2 regions of the Bradyrhizobium sp. LM2.9 genome follow, and region 2 is predicted to be linked to the other one. Evidence: riboswitches for the same ligand, from Rfam matches in the RefSeq annotation. Region 2 holds a riboswitch; the other holds the start of a gene.
What was found. A riboswitch is a leader RNA that binds a small molecule or an ion and turns the genes downstream of it on or off. The one in region 2 is predicted to bind S-adenosylmethionine.

Region 1: another riboswitch for S-adenosylmethionine. It lies ahead of ACVWW3_RS33900 (O-succinylhomoserine sulfhydrylase); the one in region 2 lies ahead of metX (homoserine O-acetyltransferase MetX).

What each region holds. Positions count from the first base shown of each region.
Region 1 is NZ_JBSRYJ010000002.1:6,617,084-6,625,143, forward strand. It holds gene ACVWW3_RS33875 (Hsp33 family molecular chaperone) at 1-220, shown strand, start outside; gene apaG (Co2+/Mg2+ efflux protein ApaG) at 353-745, opposite strand; gene ACVWW3_RS33885 (OpgC domain-containing protein) at 973-2,238, shown strand; partial or broken gene ACVWW3_RS33890 (SGNH/GDSL hydrolase family protein) at 2,238-3,019, shown strand; gene ACVWW3_RS33895 (SGNH/GDSL hydrolase family protein) at 3,032-4,024, shown strand; gene ACVWW3_RS33900 (O-succinylhomoserine sulfhydrylase) at 4,079-5,275, opposite strand; SAM riboswitch at 5,349-5,428, opposite strand; gene ACVWW3_RS33905 (2'-deoxycytidine 5'-triphosphate deaminase) at 5,501-6,646, shown strand; gene ACVWW3_RS33910 (PAS domain-containing protein) at 6,675-7,088, shown strand; gene ACVWW3_RS33915 (hypothetical protein) at 7,193-8,060, shown strand, end outside.
Region 2 is NZ_JBSRYJ010000002.1:5,192,512-5,200,571, reverse strand. It holds gene ACVWW3_RS26980 (DUF2125 domain-containing protein) at 1-1,129, shown strand, start outside; gene ACVWW3_RS26975 (prephenate/arogenate dehydrogenase family protein) at 1,230-2,165, opposite strand; gene hisC (histidinol-phosphate transaminase) at 2,162-3,256, opposite strand; gene ACVWW3_RS26965 (chorismate mutase) at 3,291-4,139, opposite strand; SAM riboswitch at 4,341-4,420, shown strand; gene metX (homoserine O-acetyltransferase MetX) at 4,511-5,713, shown strand; gene metW (methionine biosynthesis protein MetW) at 5,716-6,378, shown strand; gene ACVWW3_RS26950 (alpha/beta fold hydrolase) at 6,488-7,351, opposite strand; gene ACVWW3_RS26945 (TIGR02594 family protein) at 7,548-8,060, shown strand, end outside.

The DNA of each region.
Region 1 (8,060 bases), 1.4 Mb from region 2:
CTACCGTCTCTTCCACGAGCGCGGCGTGCGCGTGTTCAATCCACTGTCCTTGAAGGCGCAATGCTCCTGCTCGCGCGATGCGGTCGCATCGATGCTGAAGAGCTTTTCGTCCGACGATCGCGCCGCCATGGTCAAGGACGACAAGGTTGTCGTGACCTGCGAGTTCTGCAGTTCGGTGTACGATTTCACGCCGGCCGAGGCGGGCGTGGAAGACGCTTGAGGCATTGGACCGTGTCGCCATCCGGGTCCCGGCTCCGCGCAGCAACGCTCGCGCGTTGCAGCGCGTCCGGGACACGAGAGTAATGACGCCGTCGGGGAAGCCGCGCCCCAAAAGGCCGCGCCGCCGCCTACCTCAGTTCAACACCCGCTTGTTGTCCGGGCTGTCCAGCGAGAATGTCGGCACCTCAACCTCGAAGCGTTCGCCGCTGGCGCTGACCATCTGGTAACGGCCGGTCATGAAGCCCGAGGCGGTCGTGAGTGGCACGCCGGAGGTGTATTCGAAGCGTTCGCCGGGGGCGAGCGTCGGCTGCTCGCCGACGACACCCTCGCCCTTCACTTCCTGCTGCCGGCCCGTGGCATCGGTGATGATCCAGTGTCGCGTCTTGAGTTGCACGGTCTCGTCGCCGGAATTGATGATGACAATGGTGTAGGACCAGAAATAGCGGGAGCGGTCGGCCGACGACTGCTCCGGAACAAAGTTCGGCTCGACGGTCACTTCGATCTGGTGGGTCACGGCGCGGTACATGATTGCCATCATACCGAAATCCGCCGGGGAACCAAACGCCGGAGGCGGCCTTGGTGACATCGTCCCGCCAGAATTCGAAAGGAAGTACACATCCAGGTGTATTTTCAGGTGTATTTGCAAGTGTACTTGCATGTGATCCGGTCGCTTTGCGAGATGACGGCCGGACCGGTACACTCCTTGCCACGTCTTACCAAGTCGCGATTTTGCGGAAGGGTTTTTAGGCCCCGATGACCATTGCCGACCAAGTGACGGGATCGATGATCGCGGGAACCGCCAAGCCTGTGCAGGCCAACCCTGCAGGTGCCAGGCCGCGCACGGCCTCGCCGGCTATTTCGCTGCCGGCCATCGGCGAGCGCGAGCTTCGGCTCGATCTGTTCCGTGGCCTCGCGCTGTGGCTGATTTTTATCGACCATTTGCCGCCGAGTCTTCTGACCTGGTTCACGATCCGCAATTACGGCTTCAGCGACGCCACCGAGATCTTCATCTTCATCTCAGGCTATACCGCCGCCTTCGTCTACGGTCGGGCGATGCTGGAGTCCGGCGTCGTCGTCGCCACCGCGCGCATCCTGCGGCGCGTCTGGCAGATCTATGTCGCCCACGTCTTCCTGTTCACGATCTTCCTTGCCGAAATCTCCTACGTCGCGACCAGGTTCGAGAACCCGCTCTACACCGAAGAGATGGGCATCATGGATTTCCTCAAGCAGCCCGACGTCACGATCGTGCAGGCGCTGCTGCTGCGCTTTCGTCCCGTCAACATGGACGTGCTGCCGCTCTACATCGTGCTGATGCTGGCGCTGCCGTTGATCCTGTGGCTGATGAAATGGCGCCCCGACGTGACGCTCGGCCTCTCGGTCCTGCTCTACGCGGTGACCTGGGAATACGACCTCTATCTGTCGGCCTATCCGAACGGCTTCTGGGCGTTCAATCCCTTCGCCTGGCAATTGCTGTTCGTGTTCGGTGCCTGGTGTGCGCTCGGGGGCGCACGACGCATGTCGCGCATTCTGGCTTCGCGGGTGACGATGTGGATCTCGATCGCGTATCTGGTCGCGGCATTCTACGTGACGCTGACCTGGTATGTGCCGCAGCTGTCCCAATTCATGCCGAAGCTGCTCGAGCAGTGGATGTATCCGATCGACAAGGCCGATCTCGACGTGCTGCGCTTCACACATTTCCTGGCGCTGGCCGCGCTCACCGTGCGCGTCCTGCCGCGGGACTGGCCGGGCCTGAAATCGCGCTGGCTGCGGCCGCTGATCCTGTGCGGCTCGCATTCCCTGGAGATATTCTGTCTCGGCGTCTTCCTTGCCTTTGCCGGCCATTTCATCCTGGCCGAGGTCGCGGGGGGGCCGGTCCTGCATGCGCTGATTAGCCTCTCGGGAATCCTGATCATGTGGGCCATGGCCTGGGTGATTTCGTGGTACAAGCGCGTGGCTGACAAAAGCGGTTCGAAAACCAAAAGCGCCGTCGGCAGCGCCGATATGGCGGGAGGGGGCTGATGAAGGCGAAGGTTTTCCTGAGCCTGATCCTGCTGTGCGGTGGTCTCGCCGCGCCTTCGGCGCGCGCGGGCGATGTTGCGCCTGCTGCTTCAGCCGCGCCTCCAGCCTGCGAATTGCCGTCCTATCTGCTCACCAGCGAAAGCCAGCTTCCCAAGGTCGCCGATGCCGTCAAGGCCGGCAAGCCGCTCGAAATCCTGGTGATCGGCAGCCGCTCGACCACGATTCCAGCCTCCGAGGACGCCTCCTATCCGGCGCGGATGCAGGCCATCCTGAAGGACAAGCTGCCGCCGTCCGAGACCGTGCACGTCTCCGTAGAAATACAGAGCAAGAAGACGGCAGAGGAAGCGGCCGCCAGCTTCGTTAAGCTGATGGAAGCAAAAACGCCTACTTTGGTCATCTGGCAGACCGGGACTGTCGATGCTATCCGAGCCATCGATCCCGATGATTTTCGTGGCGCGGTAACCGAAGGGGTTGCTGCGCTGCAAAAGGCAGGGGCCGACGTCGTCTTGATGAATTTGCAGTACAGCCCGCGCACCGAAACCATGATCTCGGTGCCGCCATACCTCGACAATATATGCGGGTGGTGGCGCAGGAGCACGATATCCCGCTGTTCGATCGTTTCGCGATCATGCGGCAGTGGAATGATCAGGGGCAGTTCGACCTGTTCAGCCCGTCGCGCGGGCTTGAGCTGGCGAAACAGGTCCATGATTGCCTTGGCCGGGCGTTGGCACAGTTCGTCATCGACGCTGCCCATCTGGAGCCGGCCCAGCAGCAAAATTGAGGTCTAGCGTTAATGAGTTCTCTCCGCCCTTTTTGCCTGACGGCATGGCTGGCTGCGCCCGCTGCGGCGGCGTTGCTGTTGCTAACGCCTGTATCGCAGTCGCGCGCGCAGGAGCCGGCCGCGCAGGCAACGCCGGCCCCGCAGCAATCGGCTAATCCCGCTTCCGCTTCACCGTCCCAGACCACCGTCGCCGCGACGTCCCCCGACCAGCGCGGCATCACGGCGCGCGCCATCGACAAGGTGAAGCAGGTCGCGAAATCCGCCGGCGACATCTTCAGCCGCGTCCCCTGCCTGTCGCCGAAGGGCGGCGCGAAGGCGATGGGCACGCTGCCGCATGTCGCGGGCAAGCTCGTCGCCGGCCAGCCAGTCGTCATCGTCGCGTTCGGCTCGTCGTCGACCGCAGGATTCGGCGCGAGCTCGCCGGAGTTCAACTATCCCAATCGCCTTGCCGCGCAGCTGCACCGGCATTATCCGACCGCCGACATCACGGTCGTCAATGCCGGCGTCGGCGGCGAGGACGCGCCCGAGATGATGAAGCGGCTCCAGAAGGCGGTGATCGACGTGCATCCGGATCTGGTGATCTGGCAGGTCGGCACCAATGCCGTGCTGCGCAATCTCGATCCCGGCGAGACCGCGAAGATGGTCGAGGACGGCATCGGCCGCATCCAGGCCGCCGGCGATGCCGACGTCGTGCTGGTCGATCCGCAATATTCGCCCGCCGTCAACCAGCGCGCGGAGAGCGCCGGCAAGATGGTGAAGCTGCTCGGCAAGGTCGCCGAGCTCCGTCACGTCGGCATCTTCCCGCGCTTCGAGGTGATGCGCGACTGGCACGAGAAGCAATCGCTTCCGGTCGAGAGTTTTGTGATCGCCGACGGCCTGCACATGAACGATTGGGGCTACGCCTGCTTCGCCCAGCTCCTCGGCGACGACATCATCCGTTCCGTCGGCCAGATCAAGCTCGGTGTGAACGTGCCGGCGGACGTGCGGACGTACCGGCCGATGTAATTGTCGTCCCGGCCTAGTGCGCAATTGCGCACGGGGGCCGGGACGACCAGCACCTCACGCCTTCTCCAGCGCTGCGGTCAGATCTTCGATCAGATCATCCGGATGCTCGAGCCCCGCCGAGAAGCGGATAAAACCCTCGCTGATGCCCAGGGCGGCACGATCCTCCGGCTTCAGGCGCTGATGCGTCGTCGTGGCGGGATGCGTGACGAGGCTCTTGGCGTCGCCGAGATTGTTCGAGATCTTCGCCAGCTTGAGCTCGTTGAGCACGCGGAACGCACCCTGCTTGCCGCCCTTGACCTCGAAGCCGACCAGCGTCGAGCCGCCGCGCATCTGCTTCTTCACCAGCGCCGCCTGCGGATGATCGGCGCGGCCGGGAAACACCAGCCGCGAAATCTTCGGATGGCTCGCCAGCACGTCCGCGATGCGCGCCGCCGTCTCGGTCTGCGCGCGCACGCGCACGCCCAGCGTCTCCAAGCCCTTGAGCAGGACCCAGGCGTTGAACGGCGAGATCGACGGCCCGGTCTGGCGCATGAAATTGTGGATGTGCTCGGCGATGAACGCTTCCGAGGACAGGATGATGCCGCCGAGACAGCGGCCCTGGCCGTCGATGTGCTTGGTCGCGGAATAGACCACGACGTCGGCGCCGAGCGCGAGCGGGCTCTGCCAGATCGGCGTGGCGAACACGTTGTCGACGACGAGCCGCGCGCCGCCCTTGTGCGCGATCTCGGCAATCCCGGGAATGTCGAGCACGTCGAGCGTCGGATTGGTCGGGCTCTCCAGGAAGAACGTCTTGGTGTTCGGCTTCACCGCGCGCTGCCACTGGTCGAGATCGAGCCCATCGACCAGCGTCGTCTCGATGCCATAGCGCGGCAGCAAATCCTGCACGACGTAGAGACACGAGCCGAACAGCGCGCGCGAGGCCACCACGTGATCGCCGGCCTTGAGCGGCGCCAGGATCGCGGTCGTCACCGCGGCCATGCCGGTCGCGGCCGACCGCGCCGCTTCGGCGCCTTCGAGCTCGATCATGCGCCGCTCGAACATCTGGATGGTCGGATTGGAGTAGCGTGAATAGATGAAGCCGGGGTCCTCGCCCTTGAACCGCGCCTCGCACTCCTCGGCGCTGTTGTAGACGTAGCCCTGGGTCAGGAACAGTGACTCCGACGTCTCGCCATATTGCGAGCGCAGGGTACCGGAATGGACCAGACGGGTTTCGGGACGGTATTGTGCGGTTGGCGCCGGGGACTTCGACATAGGACCTCCTCTGCGTGACCATCGAAAATGGTCACAAAAAAAAACCGGCCTGGAATACTTCCACGGGCCGGGATCACAGAGGTCCCCGGCCTGTTTAGCGACTTATTTAACGTGGCTGCAAGCCGGCCGGCTCAAATCACCACGGGATAAGTCATGCTCATATTCCGCAATGCCCTTTCCGTCAAGACGTCCATCGGATAGCCGTAAAACGCTAGTATTTCCCGCATGTCGGGATGCATTTGCCCCCCTGATGAGGACCCTCGGTTGACGTTCACGGTTGCCGCCGACGCCAATGGTATCCTGCCCGACCGCATGATCGCGGCAATGGCGGAGGGCGGTCTCATCCTGCCCGCATACGACTTCGTCGAAAGCCAGATCCAGCCGGCAAGCCTCGACCTTCGCCTCGGCGACATCGCCTATCGCGTTCGCGCCAGCTTCCTGCCCGGTCCCGGCGCCACCGTCGCCGAGCGCATCGACGAGTTGAAGCTGCACGAGTTCAGCCTTGCCGACGGCGCGGTGCTGGAGACAAACTGCGTCTACATTGTGCCGCTGCTCGAAAGCCTCGCGCTGCCGCCGGAAATCGTCGCGGCCGCCAACCCGAAGAGCTCGACCGGCCGGCTCGACGTTTTCACCCGCGTGATCGCCGACGGCACCCGCCGCTTCGACATGATCGGCGCCGGCTATCACGGCCCGCTCTATGCCGAGATCAGCCCGAAGACGTTCCCGGTGCTGGTCAGCGAGGGCTCGCGCTTGTCGCAAGTACGCTTCCGCACCGGCGATGCCATCCTCAACATCGACGAGCTCGAGGCGCTGCACGCGACCGAGCGTCTCGTCGACGTCGACGATGCCGATCTCACCGGCGGCGTCGCGGTGTCTGTCGATCTCTCCGGCGAAAAGAGCGGCGGCTTCGTCGGCTACCGCGCCAAGCGCCACACCGGCGTCATCGACGTCGATCGCCGCGCCGGCTACGCGGTTGACGATTTCTGGGAGCCGATCGCGGCGCGTCCCGACGGCAATTTGATCCTCGATCCCGGCGAGTTCTACATCCTCGCGTCGAAAGAGGCCGTGCAGGTGCCGCCCGATTACGCCGCAGAGATGGTGCCGTTCGATCCGCTCGTCGGCGAGTTCCGCGTGCATTACGCCGGATTTTTCGATCCCGGCTTCGGCTATGCCGGTGCGGGCGGGCTGGGATCGCGCGCCGTGCTCGAGGTCCGCTCGCGCGAAGTGCCTTTCATTCTCGAGCACGGCCAGATCGTCGGCCGGCTCGTCTACGAGAAGATGCTGGCCCGCCCCGACGCCATGTACGGTCAGCGCATCGGCTCGAACTACCAGGCACAGGGCCTGAAGCTGAGCAAGCACTTTCGGGTGTAGTGATCATCCGGGGCCACAAGGTGTTGACATGACCAATTCATCCCAACTGGACGCACATATTGTCAACGACGTCGCCGACGCGCTGATCTATTCCGATCCGTCGGGCACGATCACGCGCTGGAATCGTGCATCGACCGCGCTGTTCGGCTTCGCCGCCGACGAAGCGCTGGGCCAGAATCTCGACCTCATCATTCCCGAACATCTGCGCGCCGCGCACTGGAAGGGCTTCGAGGCCGCGTTTGCCAGCGGCGCAATGAAGCTCGCGGGCAAGCCGACACTGACCCGCGCGCTGCACAAGAGCGGCCGCAAGCTCTACATCGAGATGACATTCGCGCTGGTGCGGGACGCCGGCGGCGCGGTGCAGGGATCGGTCGCCATGGCGCGCGACGTAACCGAGCGCGTCGAGCGCGAGCGCGCCGCCAAAGCCACGCACAATTCGTGATGCGGAATTGGCGGGCCGGCACGCAGGGCGCCCTGCGTGCGGTTCAGGTTGTCCGTCACCCAATGCAGTGACACACTCGATCAAAATAACGATCGGGAGCGAACATGTCCGCCGCATCAGACCCCGCGCAGGAAGCTCAATGGAAACGCTGGCGCGCGGTTGCCGATCTCTATCACGCCTACTTCACCGGCCTGATCCTCACCGTCGTCACGCGGCGCGGCACGGCGGATGCGGCGGAGTTCGTCTTCCGCGTGTTCCGCCGCCAGCAGCAGGAGCGCTTCCTGCCGGGGCTGGAAAAGCTCGGGCTGGGCCATCTGCCGCCGGCCGTCGCCGCTGCGCAATATCACTACCTCTCGAACTGGATCGGCGGCGTGCATGTCGAATACATGCATGAGAGCGACACCAAAGCCTGGATCCGCTATCCGCCGCCGCGCTGGATCTGGAAGGGCACCGCGATCTGCGGCGTGCCGGGCGAAGTTTCGCGCGCGATGCTGCGCGGCTGGCACGCCAACAACGGTGTCGCGCTCGGTGATCTCCGCCTGGGCTTCGTCTGCACCAAGCAGAGCGTCGATGGCCAGGATGGGCTCGAAGGCTATTACCATCAATACGACCAACCGCTCGAGCTCGACCAGCGCCTCGTGTTCGCGCGGCATCTCGAAGCGCCATTGTTCGATGCGAAGTCCGCGCCGGCTCTTCCTGTCGCGAGTTGGCCAAAGCCGCGGCTCGAAAAAGCCTACCGCAACTATGCGATGGAATATGTGCGCACCGCCGCGCCCGTGATGGTGCAGCTGTTCGGTCCGGAGGATGCCGGCTATCTCCTGCATCTCACGGGTAAGCTGATAGGGATGCAATATTTCGATGAGGTCGCTGCGGCGCTGTCGATGGGCCGTGGCGGGGCGAGCGAATTCGCGACGTTCCTCAACGCGCTGTTTGCCGCGCAGGGCGATGCGGCCGAGGTAACGCCATCCGAAG
Region 2 (8,060 bases):
CCCCGTTATCCTCCTGATCCTCGCCGTCGCGTGGAGCGGCTTCTGGTTCTATGCCGCGTCGCAGGCCGAAATCGCCGCCGACGCCTGGCGCGCGCAGGAGGCCAAATCCGGCCGCATCTATGATTGCGCCAAGCGCTCGATCGCAGGCTTCCCGTTCCGCTTCGAGGTCCAGTGTTCCGGCGCCAGCGTCGCTCTGGTATCGCAGAACGCCAGCAAGACGCCGTTCACGGCGAAGCTCGACAACATCCTGATCGTCGCCCAGGTCTACGATCCCAAGCGCGTCATCGCCGAATTCTCCGCGCCGGCAACGCTCACCGACGGCGTCACGCAAAGCACTTTCGTGGTGAACTGGAGCAAGGGCCGCAGCAGCGTGGTCGGCCTGCCCGCCGTGCCCGAGCGCGCCTCCGTCGTGTTCGAGGATCCCACCGTCAACCGGCTCGACGGCACGGTGCAGGTGCCGCTCGCGCGCGCAAAACAGGTCGAGCTGCATGGACGCCTCGCGGACGGATCGCCGTCCGATCATCCCGTGATCGAGACCGTGTTTCAGATCGCGCAGGGCAGCATCCAGGGCGTTCATCCGCTGCTCGCCGAGCCGTTCGAGGCCGACACGCGGGCGAAGATCACCGGTCTGTCCGACCTCACGCCAAAGCCGTGGCCGCAGCGCTTCCGCGAGATCCAGGCCGCCGGGGGCCATATCGAGATCGTGCAGTCGCGGATCCAGCAGGGCGAGATGATCGCGGTCGCGGCGGGCACGCTCGGGCTCTCGGCCAATGGCCGACTCGACGGTGAATTGCAGATGACGGTGACGGGCCTCGAGCGCGTGATCCCCGCGCTCGGCATCGAGAAGATGCTGGAGGAGGGGGTGCCGCAGGCCACCCTCGATCGCGTCGCCCCCGGCGTGAAGTCGCAGGACCTCAACAATCTGTTCGGTGCACTCGACCGTGCCGTTCCCGGGCTCGGCAAGGTCATCAAGCAGAACGCCAATGCCGGCGTTGCCGCCGGCATCAATTCGATCGGCACCGAGAGCACGCTGGAAGGCAAGAAGGCCCGCAGCTTCCCGCTGAAATTCGTCGACGGCGCTGTGCTGCTCGGCCCGATCAAGGTCGGCCAGATCCCGCCGCTGTATTGATTCCTCCGTCATTGCGAGCGAAGCGAAGCAATCCAGACTTTCTCCTCGGAAACAGTCTGGATTGCGCTGCGCTCCTCGCAATAAGGAGGTGAGAGCGTGGCTACGGCTTTTTCAGCGCCGCATGCGGCCGGCCGAAGTCGGGCGCCGCCGAATCCTGGCCAATTTCGACGATGCCGCGGCGGATGGCGCGGGTGCGGGTGAAATGGTCGAACAGCGCCTCGCCGTCGCCGCGGCGGATTGCACGCGTCAGCTTGGCTAGGTCCTCGGTGAAGGTGCCGAGCATCTCCAGCACGGCTTCCTTGTTGGCGAGGAACACGTCGCGCCACATCGTCGGATCGGACGCGGCGATGCGCGTGAAATCGCGAAAGCCGCCGGCGGAGAACTTGATGACCTCGGACTCCGTCACCTGCTGGAGCTCGTCGGCGGTGCCGACGATGGTGTAGGCGATCAGATGCGGCAGATGGCTGGTGATCGCAAGCACGAGATCATGATGATCTGGCGTCATGACCTCGACCTTGGCACCCATCGCCGTCCAGAACGCGCGCAGGCGATCGGTGGCAGCGGCATCAACGCCTTCCGGCGGCGTCAGGATGCACCAGCGATTGATGAAGAGCTCGGCGAAGCCTGAATCGGGGCCCGAATGCTCGGTGCCTGCGACGGGATGCGCCGGCACGAAATGGATGCCTTTCGGCAAATGCGGCGCCATGTCCCTGACGATGGCGCCCTTGACCGAGCCGACGTCGGAGATGATCGCGCCGGGCTTGAGATGCGCGGCGATCTCCTGCGCCACCGGCCCGCAGGCGCCGACGGGAATGCAAAGGATGACCAGATCGGCGTCCTTCACCGCTTCCGCATTGGTCGCAACGACCTGGTCGACGATGCCGAGCTCCATCACGCGTGCACGCGTCTTCTCCGAGCGCGCGGTGGTGACGATTTCGCCGGCCAGGCCCTGGAGCTTCGCAGCGCGGGCGATCGAGCCGCCGATCAGGCCGAAGCCGATCAGCGCGACGCGCTGGAAGTGCGGGATCGCGCTCATCTGCCGGCCATGAAGTCGCGCAGGCCCTCGACGACGAGACGATTGGCCTCCTCGGTGCCGATGGTCATGCGCAGCGAATGCGGCAGGCCGTAGTTCTTTAACCCGCGCAGCACCAGCCCGCGCTTGGTGAGGAAGGCGTCGGCGGCGTCCGAGGTCTTGCCCTCGGTCGGGAAGTGGATCAGCACGAAATTGGCGACGCTCGGCGTCACCTTCAGCCCGAGCTTGCCAATCTCCTCGGTTAGCCAGTTGCGCCAGGTCTCGGTGAATTGCTTCGACATGGCTTGGTGACCGGTGTCCTCGATCGCAGCAACGGCAGCGTACATCGCCGGCGTCGACACGTTGAAGGGCCCGCGGATGCGGTTGACCGCGTCGATGATGTGCTCGGGGCCGAACATCCAGCCGATGCGCAGCGCCGCAAGACCATGGATCTTGGAGAAGGTGTGCGTCACGACCGTGTTCTCGGTGGTGGCGACGAGCTCGATCCCCATCTCGTAATCATTGCGCGAGACGTAGTCGCAATAGGCTGCGTCCAGCACCAGCAGCACGTGCGAGGGCAGGCCGGCGCGCAGGCGCTTGACCTCGTCGAACGGGAGATAGGTGCCGGTCGGGTTGTTGGGGTTGGCGAGCCAGACCAGTTTTGTCCGCGGCGTCACGGCCTTGAGAATGGCGTCGACGTCGGAGGTGAGGTTCTTCTCCGCTGCAACGACGTTCCTGGCGCCGACCGCCATGGTCGCGATCGGGTAGACCAGAAAGCCGTGCGTGGTGGAGATCGCCTCGTCGCCTTGGCTGAGATAGGTGTGGGCGAGCAGATTGAGGATCTCGTCCGAGCCGGCGCCGCAGATGATGCGATTGGGATCGAGCCCGAAGGTGCGCCCGATCGCTTCGCGCAGCACGCGCGAGGTTCCTTCCGGATAGTCTTCCAGATGATCCGCAACGTTCTTGAACGCCTCGATCGCCTTCGGCGAGGGCCCGAACGGCGTCTCGTTGGCCGAGAGCTTGAACACCTTGCGGCCCGGCTCCGCCACCGGACTCTTGCCGGGTGTGTAGGGCGCAATATCGAGAATGCCGGGATTCGGCATGGGGCGGGACATCTTCAACTCCGGAGTGGCTTAGGCGGTTCGCGACTTACGATTTCGACCCGGTCGGGGGCACCGTATAGCGCGTTGCGTGGCTGCCGACGAGGGCCGTGGAGCGCACCGAGGCCCCCGCTTCGATCAGGGCAGTCTTGATTTTGTCGAGGCTGCTCGTCGCGGTGACCGAGACCAGCAGCGCGGCGCCGTCGAAGGCGGTATCGGGCACGGCCACGATCTCGGCGAGCGGCGACAGGGCGCGCGCGACCTCGGCGTTCCACCCCGACACGCGCACGCTGAAGGTCTCGACCTCCGTCACCAGGGCGCTGTCGGCGACGCGCGAGACCGCAAACACGGGCAACGCCGCCGGATGGTCCGCGCGCTCGACGAAGGGCAGCCGCGCGATGATCTTTGGCGCACCGGCTTCTTCCAGCGACAGCCACCATGGCGTGCGGCTCGAGGTCGCCGAGACCAGTCCCAGATCGCCCTTGGACTTCGCGACGGCCTCGACCGCCGCCTGCGCGCTGAAATGCGCGACGTAAGGCACGGTGAAGCCGAAATGGAATCGCGCGGAATCGCGCATGGCCGGCTCGCTTGCCGAGATGTCGGCGTGCACCGAGAACGGCGCCTGGACATAGGTAAAGGTCGCGATGATGACGCGCCAGATGCTCTCGACCGTGTCGAGCGGCAGGATGCCGCGATGACGCTGGACGAGGTCACGCATCATGGAAGCCTCGCGCGCCGGACGGAACGCCGAGCCGACCTCCTGGGTCTGCTTCACCTGGATCAGGCGATCGATGATGTCGCCGCGCTGCATCAACAGACGGTGCATGCCCTCGTCGATCGCGTCGATCTCCTTGCGCAATTCCTGGAGAGATGGTGGCGCGGGCGGACGTTGGGACATGTCTGACAGGCGTTGTTGAGGGCGTTCCAATGCGGATCAGTCGAGCCGACACCGCTGCTACCCGTCCTGATTAGGCAGTCAGGGCCGCGAAAGCAAAGAGAAATGCAAAAGGAAATGGGACCCGTTCCGCCGATGGCGCGACAGCCGAATTTGGTTGATCCGGGCCGCGACTTGACGAAAACCGTCCAAGACAGTACCTTTTGCCTGTTCCGTGGTCATTTGAGCCGGCCGGCTTGCAGCCACGTTAAAAAACTCGCTAAACAGGCCGGGGACCCCTTCGATCCCGGCCGAACCTATCGTTCAGGCCGGGTTTTTTATGGCCTGATGTCAATGCGGTCACCACTACGATCGCAAACGAGGTCGATGGTCAGATGGTTGGCGTCCAGTCAATTCCGAGTCCCGCGATCACTGCCGACGAGCGGTCGCACGAGGTGGATCATCCGAGCTCGCAGGTCGCGCAGTTCGGCACGGAGCAGCCGCTGCGGCTCGATTGCGGTGTCGATCTCAGCCCGTTCCAGATCGCCTATCAAACCTATGGCGTGCTCAATGCCGATCGCTCCAACGCTGTTCTGCTCTGCCATGCGCTGACCGGCGACCAGCATGTTGCCAACGTGCATCCCGTCACCGGCAAACCCGGCTGGTGGGACACCTTGGTCGGCCCCGGCCGACCGATCGATCCTCAACACTACTTCATCATCTGCTCCAACGTGATCGGCGGCTGCATGGGCTCGACCGGTCCGGCTTCGATCAATCCCGCGACCGGCAAGGTCTGGGGCCTCGAATTTCCTGTCATCACCATCCCCGACATGGTGCGCGCGCAGGCCATGCTGATTGACCGGCTCGGCATCGACACGTTGTTCGCGGTGGTCGGCGGCTCGATGGGTGGCATGCAAGTGCTGCAATGGACCGCGGCATATCCGAGCCGCGTGTTCTCCGCGCTGGCGATTGCCTGCTCGACGCGGCACTCGGCGCAGAACATCGCGTTCCACGAGCTTGGCCGGCAGGCCGTGATGGCCGATCCCGATTGGCACAGCGGCGGCTATGCCGAGCACGGCCTCCATCCGCATCGCGGCCTCGCTGTGGCGCGGATGGCGGCGCACATCACCTATCTCTCGGACGCCGCGCTGCATCGCAAATTCGGCCGGCGCATGCAGGACCGCGAACTGCCGACCTTCTCGTTCGATGCCGACTTCCAGGTCGAGTCCTATCTGCGTTACCAGGGCTCGTCCTTCGTCGAGCGCTTCGACGCCAATTCCTATCTTTATCTGACGCGGGCGATGGATTATTTCGACATCGCCGGCGACCATGGCGGCGTGCTGGCGAAGGCGTTCGCGGCAATCCAGACCCGCTTCTGCGTGGTCTCCTTCACCAGCGACTGGCTGTTCCCGACCTCGGAATCGCGCGCGCTGGTACATGCGCTGAACGCATCGAGCGCGCGGGTGTCGTTCGCCGAGATCGAGACCGATCGCGGCCACGACGCCTTCTTGCTCGACGTGCCCGAATTCCTTGATATCTCCCGCGCCTTCCTGCAATCGGCAGGCAAGGCCCGCGGACTCACCCTCAGGGACGGATAGCCATGTCTGTACAGGAAGCGTTGCCGCTGGGAGGCCTTGCCACCGCGCAATCCGGTCAGTTTCGCGCCGACCATCTGCTGGTCGCGGAGATGGTCAAGCCGGGCTCGAAGGTGCTCGACGTCGGTTGCGGCGAGGGTGACCTGCTGCAGCTGCTGGAGACCCGCGGCATCGACGGACGCGGCATCGAGCTGTCGCGCGAGGGCGTCAACCGCTGCGTCGCCAAGGGGCTCGCGGTGGTGCAGGGCGATGCCGACACCGACCTCATCAATTATCCCGACGACGCCTTCGACTACGTGATCCTGTCGCAGACGCTGCAGGCGACGCGGCAGCCCAAGGTCGTGCTGGAGAACCTCCTGCGCATCGGCCGCCGCGCCATCGTGTCGTTCCCGAATTTCGGCTTCTGGAAGATGCGGCTCCAGCTCCTGATTGGAGGCCACATGCCGCGCACGGAAAATCTGCCCGCAAGCTGGTATGACACCGCCAACATTCATTTCTGCACCATCAAGGATTTCGTCGAGCTCTGCGACGCGATCGACGTCAAGATGGAACGTGCCGAGGCGCTCGACCTCTACGGCCGCCCGCTGCGGCTGCGGATGCCGTGGTGGGTGTGGAATCTGTTCGGCGAGCAGGGCGTGTTTCTGCTGACGCGGGGCGGCGGGAAGTAGTTTTTCGTCATTGCGAGCGTAGCGAAGCAATCCAGGGTCTTCCCGCGGAGGGATTCTGGATTGCTTCGCCTGCGCTCGCAATGACGGAGCGTGTGGTGACGCTCTTGCTCTAATGCGCGGCCAGCGACCTCGGATCGCGCGCCGGCCATCTTCCCGTTTCCACCAGCGTGACGAACCGTTCCACCGTTTCGTTGAACAGCGCCGGCTCTTCGAGATTGAGCACGTGGCCGGACTTCGGAAACATCGCGAGCCCTGCCGCAGGCAGATGCTTCTTCAGGAACAGGCTCGGCGCGATGCACGGATCGTCCTCGTCGCCGCAGATGATGAGTGCCGGCGTCGCGGCGCCTCTGATCGCGTCCGTCATCGCAAAGATCGAGGGGCGGCCGCCCTGGAAGCCGCGCATCGTGCGCGCCGATCCCTTGGCGTCGTGGCGTGCCAGTGCGGCGTAGAAATCGGCGTGGCCGCGCGGGTCCTTCACCAGGAAGGGAAACCGGCTCGGCGCTTCGCGCGTGACTTTTGCGACTTCCGCGGAGCCGAGCGTCTCGAATTGCTCCGCGTTGGCGCGGCACTGCTTGCGCCAGGCGTCGAGGTTCTCGACCTCCGAGCCGGAGCCGACGCCGGCGAGTGTCATCGATAGCGCGCGCTGCGGTGCGTTCAGCCCGATCTGGAGCGACGAATAGGCGCCCATCGACAGTCCCACGAGGTGCGCGCGTTCGATCTTGAGATGATCGAGCACCGCGAGCGCATCGGTGTAGAAATGCATGTAGCTGTAGACTTCGCCATCAGGCACGTCCGATGGCGTGTAGCCGCGCGCCGAATAGGTGATGCAGCGATGGCCGCGCGAGAAGTAGCGCATCTGCGGCTCCCAATTGGTATAGTCGGCCGCGAATTCGTGCAGAAAAATAATCGGCGTGCCCGCGCCTGCTTCTTCGAAATAGAGACGGTGGTTGTCCTTCGTGAGGGCGTACGGCATCCGGTTTTCTCCCTGAGGTGGCTGCGGCATTGGAATGCCGCTCTGCGGTCAGCGCATGCACCCTAACACTCGTTAATCATCGTCCAAAATCTTCGCGACCCCGTCTTGTTCTCGCCACATCGGGATACTGATACAGCCGGCGGATGTCGGCCACCGCACAGGCCGATTGGGAAGTGGGGTGTCAAAAGGATGAAGAATGTTCGAGTTGTTTGCGTCTCGCCTGTCGCGTTGTGTCGTCGCGCTGGCTGTTTTCTTCGCGGCGGTCGCCGCGTTCTCCTCTCCGGCGTCAGCACGGTCTCATCGTCATAGCGCAGAGCGGCACGCTTACGCGCATCACGCCAGCGGACATCATCATTATCGGTATCATGCACGCAGCTCGCGCTTCGAGCGCGGCGCGGCGCAATTGCAGGCGAGCGGCTTCGGCAACGCCTTCGCCAGCTATGATCCAAATGCCAACAGCGGCGGCATTGCCATGAGCGGTGATGGTGGAATGGCCATGAGCGGTGGCGGTGGAACGACCCCGCGCGTTAGCCGTCGGATGGCCATGAGCCGTAGCGGTGGAGTGGCCGCGAGCGGCGAAGGCGTGGCGATGAGCAGCGGCGGCTTCAGCGGCGGGTCGGGCCTCGTGTCCGAGGCACGCCGCTATGTCGGCGGCAATCCGACCGGCCGCGGCAGCCTGTGGTGCGCGCGTTTCATGAACATGGTGCTC